DNA from 2 places in the Streptomyces spinoverrucosus genome. Region 2 is predicted to be linked to the other one. Evidence: predicted binding sites of a transcription regulator. Region 2 holds the regulator's gene; the other holds the start of a gene.
The links. Region 2 encodes HrcA, which represses chaperone genes, less so after heat shock. Its sites were predicted from a motif close to TTNGCACTCNGNNNNNCNGAGTGCNAA; they were not measured.

Region 1: a site for HrcA is predicted at 2,732-2,758, ahead of groES (co-chaperone GroES). Genes of this name have one in related genera too.

The regions. Positions count from the first base shown of each region.
Region 1 is NZ_JADPZX010000001.1:3,366,836-3,371,246, forward strand. Features, by position in the region: gene I2W78_RS14960 (ester cyclase) at 1-436, shown strand, start outside; gene groL (chaperonin GroEL) at 530-2,158, opposite strand; gene groES (co-chaperone GroES) at 2,277-2,585, opposite strand; gene I2W78_RS14975 (polysaccharide deacetylase family protein) at 2,841-3,641, opposite strand; gene I2W78_RS14980 (polysaccharide deacetylase family protein) at 3,638-4,411, opposite strand, start outside.
Region 2 is NZ_JADPZX010000001.1:5,869,588-5,873,998, forward strand. Features, by position in the region: gene I2W78_RS26675 (Uma2 family endonuclease) at 1-12, shown strand, start outside; gene I2W78_RS26680 (DUF3097 domain-containing protein) at 1-805, opposite strand, end outside; gene I2W78_RS26685 (MBL fold metallo-hydrolase) at 835-1,569, opposite strand; gene hrcA (heat-inducible transcriptional repressor HrcA) at 1,731-2,747, shown strand; gene dnaJ (molecular chaperone DnaJ) at 2,748-3,887, shown strand; gene I2W78_RS26700 (nitronate monooxygenase) at 3,976-4,411, shown strand, end outside.

The sequences.
Region 1 (4,411 bases), 2.5 Mb from region 2:
CGTGGTGCGCGACCAGCAGTTGTTCAGTGCCACGGTGCGGCGGTACTTCGAGCTGATGGCGACGCCCGGGGAGCTGCCGCCGCTCGACGAGGTGATGGGCGAGCACTATCACGATCACGACCCGGCGAGTGTGGAGGACGTGATCGGGATGGATCATGTCCGGCGCGAGTTGCGGGTGTGGCGGGACGGCTTCGACTTCGAGTTCAGCATCGAGGATCTGATCGCCGAGGGTGACCGGGTGTGTGCGCGGTGGTTCTGGAAGGGCACGCACAAGGGCGAGTTCCTGGGGATTCCGGCCACCGGGAAGGACGTCTCCATGACGGGGACGACCGTGTTCCGGTGCGGTGGGGACGGAAAGCTCGTCGAGGGCTGGTGGGAGTACGACCGGCTGGGGCTGATGGAGCAGCTGGGGATGTTCGAGGAGCTGGAGAAATAGGGCAGGGGGTCACCGGAAGGCCCGCGAAGGGGAAACGGGGAGGCCCGGCACCATCGGGTGCCGGGCCTCTCCTGCAGCTACAGCGGCTGGGTGTCAGTGCGCGTGGCCGTGACCGTGGCCGTGACCCGCCGGCTCCGGCTCCTCTTCCTTCTTCTCGACGACCAGGGTCTCGGTCGTCAGCAGCAGGGAGGCGATGGAGGCGGCGTTCTCCAGGGCGGAGCGGGTGACCTTGACCGGGTCGATGACGCCGGACTTGATCAGGTCGCCGTACTCGCCGGTGGCGGCGTTGTAGCCGCTGCCCTTCTCGAGCTCGGCCACCTTGGAGACGATGACGTAGCCCTCGAGGCCGGCGTTCTCGGCGATCCAGCGCAGCGGCTCGACGGCGGCCTTGCGGACGACGGCGACACCGGTGGCCTCGTCGCCCTCCTTGCCGAGGTTGTCCTCCAGGACCTTCACGGCGTGGACCAGCGCGGAGCCACCACCGGAGACGATGCCCTCCTCGACCGCGGCGCGGGTCGCGGAGATGGCGTCCTCCAGACGGTGCTTCTTCTCCTTCAGCTCCACCTCGGTGGCGGCGCCGACCTTGATCACGCACACGCCGCCGGCCAGCTTCGCGAGGCGCTCCTGGAGCTTCTCGCGGTCCCAGTCGGAGTCCGTGGCCTCGATCTCGGCCTTGATCTGCGCGACGCGGCCCTGCACGTCCTCGGACTTGCCGGCGCCGTCGACGATCGTGGTGTCGTCCTTGGTGACGGTGACGCGGCGGGCGGTGCCGAGGACGTCCAGACCGACCTGGTCGAGCTTGAGGCCGACCTCCTCGGAGATGACCGTGGCGCCGGTGAGGGTCGCCATGTCCTGGAGCATCGCCTTGCGGCGGTCGCCGAAGCCGGGGGCCTTCACCGCGGTGGCGTTGAAGGTGCCGCGGATCTTGTTCACGACGAGGGTGGAGAGGGCCTCGCCCTCGACGTCCTCGGCGATGATCAGCAGCGGCTTCGAGGCGTTGGACTGGATGATCTTCTCCAGCAGCGGCAGCATGTCCGCGATGGCGGAGATCTTGCCCTGGTGGATGAGGATGTACGGGTCGTCGAGGACGGCCTCCATACGCTCCTGGTCCGTCACGAAGTACGGCGACAGGTAGCCCTTGTCGAAGGCCATGCCCTCGGTGAAGTCCAGCTCCAGACCGAAGGTGTTGGACTCCTCGACGGTGATGACACCGTCCTTGCCGACCTTGTCCATCGCCTCGGCGATCAGCTCGCCGACCTGCTGGTCCTGGGCGGACAGCGCGGCGACGGCGGCGATGTCGGACTTCTCGTCGATCGGCCGGGCCGAGGCCAGCAGGTCCTCGGAGACGGCGGCGACGGCGGCGTCGATGCCCTTCTTCAGGGCGGCCGGGGAGGCGCCGGCGGCGACGTTCTTCAGGCCCTCGCGGACCAGCGCCTGGGCCAGCACGGTCGCGGTGGTCGTACCGTCACCCGCGATGTCGTTGGTCTTGGTCGCCACCTCCTTGACCAGCTGGGCGCCGAGGTTCTCGTACGGGTCCTCGACCTCGACCTCGCGGGCGATGGTGACGCCGTCGTTGGTGATGGTGGGGGCGCCGAACTTCTTGTCGATCACGACGTTGCGGCCCTTGGGGCCGATCGTCACCTTGACCGTGTCGGCGAGCTTGTTGACGCCGCGCTCGAGGGCGCGACGGGCGTCCTCGTCGAACTTCAGGATCTTCGCCATGGCAGCGGGAGCCCTCTCGGAAAGTCTGCGGTAAAGAAACTGCGCCCCGGGCGCCCGGCTTCGTTATCGGTCGCGGGGGCCAGGGGCGCAGCTCAGAACGGTGTGTTGCGTGAGGTGATTACTTCTCGATGATCGCGAGGACGTCGCGAGCCGAGAGGACGAGGTACTCCTCGTTGTTGTACTTCACCTCGGTGCCGCCGTACTTGCTGTAGAGAACGACGTCGCCGACGCTGACGTCGAGCGGAAGGCGGTTGCCGTCCTCGAAGCGGCCCGGGCCCACGGCCAGGACGACGCCCTCCTGGGGCTTCTCCTTGGCAGTGTCCGGGATGACCAGGCCAGAGGCCGTGGTCTGCTCGGCGTCCAGCGGCTGGACCACGATGCGGTCCTCGAGCGGCTTGATGGCAACCTTGGAGCTGGCGGTCGTCACGATCCGACCTCCCCCTTCGGAGATCTCACGGGGTTAACTGTCTGAGGTGGCGACCAGGTCGATCCGTCGTCGCGGGTGCCGGACCTGCCCGTCGCTTGTTTGGCACTCTCCAGGGGGGAGTGCCAGAGCCGAGACTATGACTGGGATTAGCACTCGGTCAAGCGGAGTGCCAATTGCCTGCGGCGCGTCGGCGTACGGTGCGTGCTTGTGTACGTTTCCGCAGCCGCCCGGCGTTGCTGCGGGCGGGCGAGGAGCTCAGACGTAGTCCTCCAGGCGGCCCACCGTCAGGCCCGCCTCCTGGACCCGGCGCAGGAGTCGGGTCGTGCGTTCGCGGAGCGTCGGGGTCGTGGTCTCGGTCGAGGGGACCGAGACGATGTCGCCGGGGCGCAGGCGCGCGGGGCCCTTCGTGAAGGTGAGGTCGTCCGCGTTCATCGTGGCGCGCCAGAGCACGATCGCCGCGATGCCGCAGTCCCCTGCCGCCCGGCGGGTCGTCGTGTCGTACGTGCCGTAGGGCGGCCGGAACAGATGCGGGCGGACGCCGAAGCGGGCGTGGAGTTTGCGCTGCTGCCCACAGATCTCGGCGCGCTGGCCGGCGTACGGCAGTCCGCGCAGGGCGGCGTGGTCGAGGGTGTGGTTCTGGACGCTCGCGCCGACCGAGCGAAGCCGCGCGAAGTGGCCGTAGCCGGGCCCTGCGACGCTGTCGGTGAGGAACATGCTGACCGGGAGCCGCAGCTCGCGGACCATGTCGACGAAGCGCGGGTCCTTCTCGGCGCCGTCGTCGTAGGTGAGGAAGACGACCTTGTGAGCGGTCGGTACGTGGTCCAGGACCGGCGGGAGCCCGTCCGCCGGTTGCCTGGGGTGGCGCAGGGGCGAGGGGCGTGGGGAGAGCGGCGAGGCCAGGCCCCAGCGCCGGTGGGGCGGGGGCTGGGAGGCGGCCGAGCCGGGTGCCGCCCCCGCCTCGACGGCGGCCCGTTCGGGCGGGGCGTCGGGCAGGGCGCAGCCGGCTAGCAGGACCAGGAACACCCCGGCCGCGGCCGTCCGCCCACGCCGAGTCACAGGTAGTCCTCCAGGCGGCCCACCGCGTAGCCCTTCGCCGTGATCTTGTCGAGGAAGGCGCGGATCATGTCGGGCATCCCGCCGTCCCAGTCGTCCTTGCCCCGGAAGTGGCTGAGGACGATGTCGCCGGGGTGGATGTCGCGGTCCCACTCGCGGTAGTCCCAGTGGTCGACGAAGACCTCCTCGTTCCACAGCGGGACGTAGTCGATGCCGCAGTCCTTGGCGGCCAGCAGGGTGTCGGAGTTGTAGTTGCCGAAGGGCGGGCGGAACAGCAGGGGGCGTGCGCCGTAGCGCTTCTCGATGACGTCCTGCATGCCGCAGATCTCGTACTTCTGGTCGGCGTAGGAGAGGTCGGGCAGGTAGGGGTGGTGGAGGGTGTGGTTGTTCAGAACCACTCCCCTGGACTGCATGTGGCTGAAGTAGCGGTAGTCGTCCTTGATCAGGTAGTCGCTGAGGAACGCGGTGTACGGGATCCGCAGCTCGGTCATCATCCGCAGGAACGCCGGGTCCTTCTCGGCGCCGTCGTCGATGGTGAGGAAGACGACCTTCTGCTTGGTCGGGATCGTGGTGAAGACCGGCGGGAGGCCCTGCTCCTCGTGTTCGTCCACCTCGAAGCCGGCGCGGGTGGTGATCGTCGGCTTCTTCGCGGGCGGGGGCGGCGGCCGCAGCGGGGTCTGCTTCAGGCCCCAGCGTTGTGCGGCGGCGGCCAGAGCGGCGTGGTCGGCGCGGAGTTTGCCGGCGTAGCCGTCCAGTGCGCGGGCCGGGGGTGC
Region 2 (4,411 bases):
CGCTACCCGTAACGAAGTCGATCAGCTCCTCCACCCTCCCCAACAACTCCGGCTCCAGGTCCTTGTAAGACCCCACCCGGCCCAGAATCGCCTGCCACACCGCCCCGGTGTTCTCCGACGGCCACCCCAGCGCCCGGCACACCCCCGTCTTCCAGTCCTGACCGCGCGGCACCGACGGCCACCCCGCGATCCCCAGCGCCGACGGCTTCACCGCCTGCCAGATGTCGATGTACGGGTGCCCCACCACCAGCGCGTGCTCGCTCGTCACCGCCTCCGCGATGCGCCACTCCTTCGTGCCCGGCACCAGATGGTCCACCAGGACGCCCAGCCGCGCGTCCGGGCCCGGTGCGAAATCGGCCACGATCGACGGCAGGTCGTCCACGCCCTCCAGGTACTCCACCACCACGCCCTCGATGCGCAGGTCGTCGCCCCACACCTTCTCGACGAGCTCGGCGTCGTGCCGGCCCTCGACGTAGATGCGGCCGGCGCGGGCCACGCGCGCGCGTGCGCCGGGTACGGCGATCGAGCCGGAGGCGGTGCGGGCGGGGCGTACCGGAGCCGAAGCGGACGGCCGTACGAGGGTCACCACCTTGCCCTCCAGCAGAAAGCCGCGTGGCTCCAGCGGGAAGACCCGGTGCTTGCCGAAGCGGTCCTCCAGGGTCACCGTTCCCGCCTCGCAGCGGATCACCGCGCCGCAGAAACCGGTGCCGGGCTCCTCCACCACCAGACCGGCCTCCGCGGGGACCTCCGGGACGGGCTGGGGCTTCTTCCACGGCGGGGTCAGGTCGGCGGAGTACTGGCGCATTCGCATGACGATATGGACGGTGCCTTACGTCATCCGTGCGACACGCCGAAACGGGTGGCGAGGGCGTCGCGCTGGCGCCGTACGAACGCCGCGTCCACCACCGCACCGTGACCGGGCACGTACAGCGCGTCCTCGCCGCCGAAGTCCACCAACCGGTCCAGCGCGTCCGGCCAGTGCGACGGCACCGCGTCCGGGCCCGCCTGCGGTTCGCCGGACTCCTCGACCAGGTCGCCGCAGAAGACCACCTCCGGCTCCCCCGGCACGAGGACCGCGAGGTCGTACGCCGTGTGGCCCGGGCCCACGTTCGCCAGCAGGACCTGGCGGCCGGGGCCCAGGTCGAGGGTCCACTCGCCGCAGACATGGTGGCGGGGCGGGACCAGGGTGTCGGCCGCCTCCTGGGCCGCCGCCGCGTCGAGGCCGTGGTGGACGGCGTCCGCGCGGATCTCCTCACGGCCGCGCCGGCCACCGAGCACGGTGTCGATGCCGACCGCGCCGAAGACCTCCGCCCCGGCGAACGCGGCCGCGCCGAGGACGTGGTCGAAGTGGGGGTGGGTGAGCGCGAGATGGGTCACACGATGACCGGCGAGCGCCTCCGCCCGCGCCCGCAGCGCCGCCCCCTCCGCGAGGCTCGACCCCGCGTCGATCAGCAGCGCCGCGCCCTGCCCGATCACCAGCCCCACCGTGCAGTCCCAGCCGGGCAGCCGGCACCGCCCGACCCCGCGCGCGAGCCGCTCCCAGCCCACCTCTTCCCAAGTCACGTTCATACGGCGACGCTAGCCCTACGCTCCCGACCGCACGACCTCGCAGGACCGGCCTTGCCCGGGGCGTACCCGACGGCCGTACACTGGGCCGGTAAGGCTGGCACTCGCGGGCGTCGAGTGCCAGGGGGAGCGCCAAGGGGACGACGTACTGGAGGTGTGCGCGGATGCTCAGTGAACGAAGGCTGCAGGTACTGCGCGCGATCGTCCAGGACTACGTCGGTACCGAGGAGCCGGTCGGTTCCAAGGCGCTCACCGAGCGGCACAGCCTCGGCGTCTCCCCGGCCACCGTGCGCAACGACATGGCGGCCCTGGAGGACGAGGGGTACATCGCCCAGCCGCACACCAGCGCCGGGCGCATCCCGACGGACAAGGGCTACCGGCTGTTCGTCGACAAGCTGGCCGAGGTCAAGCCGCTGACCGCGCCGGAGCGCCGCGCGATCCAGAACTTCCTCGACGGCGCCGTCGACCTGGACGACGTGGTGACCCGGACCGTACGGCTGCTCGCGCAGCTCACGCGGCAGGTCGCCGTCGTGCAGTACCCCTCGCTGACCCGGTCCACCGTGCGGCACGTGGAACTGCTGTCGCTGGCACCCGCGCGCGTGATGCTGGTGCTGATCACGGACACCGGGCGGGTCGAGCAGCGGATGGTCGACTGCCCGGCGCCGTTCGGCGAGTCGTCGCTGGCGGATCTGCGGGCGCGGCTGAACAGCCGGGTCGCGGGCCGCCGCTTCACGGACGTGCCGCAGTTGGTGCAGGATCTGCCGGAGGCCTTCGAGGCCGAGGACCGCGGTACGGTCCAGACGGTGCTCTCCACCCTCCTGGAGACGCTCGTCGAAGAGACGGAGGAGCGGCTGGTGATCGGCGGTACGGCCAATCTCACCCGCTTCGGACATGACTTCCCCCTCACCATCCGGCCGGTGCTGGAGGCGCTGGAGGAGCAGGTGGTGCTTCTCAAGTTGCTTGGCGAGGCGAAGGATTCGGGCATGACCGTGCGCATCGGGCACGAGAACGCCCATGAGGGACTCAACTCCACGTCGGTGGTGTCGGTGGGCTACGGTTCGGGCGGCGAGGCGGTTGCCAAGCTCGGCGTGGTCGGACCGACCCGCATGGATTACCCGGGAACGATGGGAGCGGTACGCGCAGTGGCACGGTACGTCGGACAGATCCTGGCGGAGTCGTAAGTGGCCACGGACTACTACGCCGTTCTCGGCGTGCGTCGCGACGCGTCGCAGGAAGAGATCAAGAAGGCCTTCCGGCGGCTCGCGCGCGAGCTGCACCCGGACGTCAACCCCGATCCGAAGACCCAGGAGCGGTTCAAGGAGATCAACGCCGCTTACGAGGTGCTCTCGGACCCGCAGAAGAAGCAGGTCTACGACCTCGGCGGCGACCCGCTGTCGCAGGCCGGGGCCGGCGCCGGTGCGGGCGGCTTCGGCGCGGGTGGCTTCGGGAACTTCTCGGACATCATGGACGCGTTCTTCGGTACGGCGTCGCAGCGCGGGCCGCGCTCGCGCACGCGCCGGGGCCAGGACGCGATGATCCGGATCGAGGTCGAGCTCGACGAGGCGGCCTTCGGCACGACGAAGGACATCCAGGTCGACACGGCCATCGTCTGCTCGACCTGCAGCGGCGAGGGCGCGGCGCCGGGGACCTCGGCGCAGACGTGTGACATGTGCCGGGGCCGTGGTGAGGTCTCGCAGGTCACGCGGTCCTTCCTGGGCCAGGTCATGACCTCGCGGCCCTGCCCGCAGTGCCAGGGCTTCGGGACGGTCGTACCGAACCCGTGCCCGGAGTGCGCGGGCGACGGCCGGGTCCGGTCGCGGCGCACCCTGACGGTCAAGATCCCGGCCGGTGTCGACAACGGCACGCGCATCCAGCTCGCCGGTGAGGGCGAGGTCGGGCCCGGTGGCGGTCCGGCCGGTGACCTCTACGTCGAGATCCACGAGCTGCCGCACCCGACCTTCCAGCGGCGCGGCGACGACCTGCACTGCACGGTCACGATCCCGATGACGGCGGCGGCCCTCGGTACGAAGGTGCCGCTGGAGACCCTGGACGGCCTGGAGGAGGTCGACATCCGCCCGGGCACCCAGTCCGGCCAGTCGATCCCCCTGCACGGCCGGGGCGTCACACACCTGCGCGGCGGCGGCCGCGGCGACCTCATCGTGCACGTCGAGGTGCAGACGCCGACCAAGCTGGACGTGGAGCAGGAGCGCCTGCTGAGGGAACTGGCCAAGCTGCGCGGCGAGGAACGGCCTCAGGGGCAGTTCCAGCCGGGGCAGCAGGGGTTGTTCTCGCGGTTGAAGGACGCGTTCAACGGGCGCTAGCCCTTCACGGGACCTTGGGGTGCCTCAGGCATATGACCGGGGTCAGGCCGGATTCGGACTTGTTCGGAGGACGTGACAACATGCCGTCATGTCCTCCGCACTGACCGATCTCTTTCCGCTTCCGATCGTGCAGGCCCCCATGGCGGGCGGCGTCTCCGTGCCGCAGCTCGCCGCGGCCGTGGCCGAGGCCGGCGGGCTCGGATTCCTCGCGGCCGGTTACAAGACGGCCGACGGTATGTACCAGGAGATCAAGCAGTTGCGGGGGCTGACCGGCCGCCCCTTCGGCGTGAACCTGTTCATGCCGCAGCCCGACTACGCCGAGCCCGCCGCCGTCGACGTCTACGCCCACCAGCTGGCCGGCGAGGCCGCCTGGTACGAGACCGAGCTCGGCGACCCCGACAGCGGCCGCGACGACGGCTACGACGCCAAGCTCGCGGTGCTGCTCGACAACCCGGTGCCGGTGGTCTCGTTCCACTTCGGCGTCCCCTCCCGTGACGTCCTCGACGCCCTCCGCCGGGTCGGAA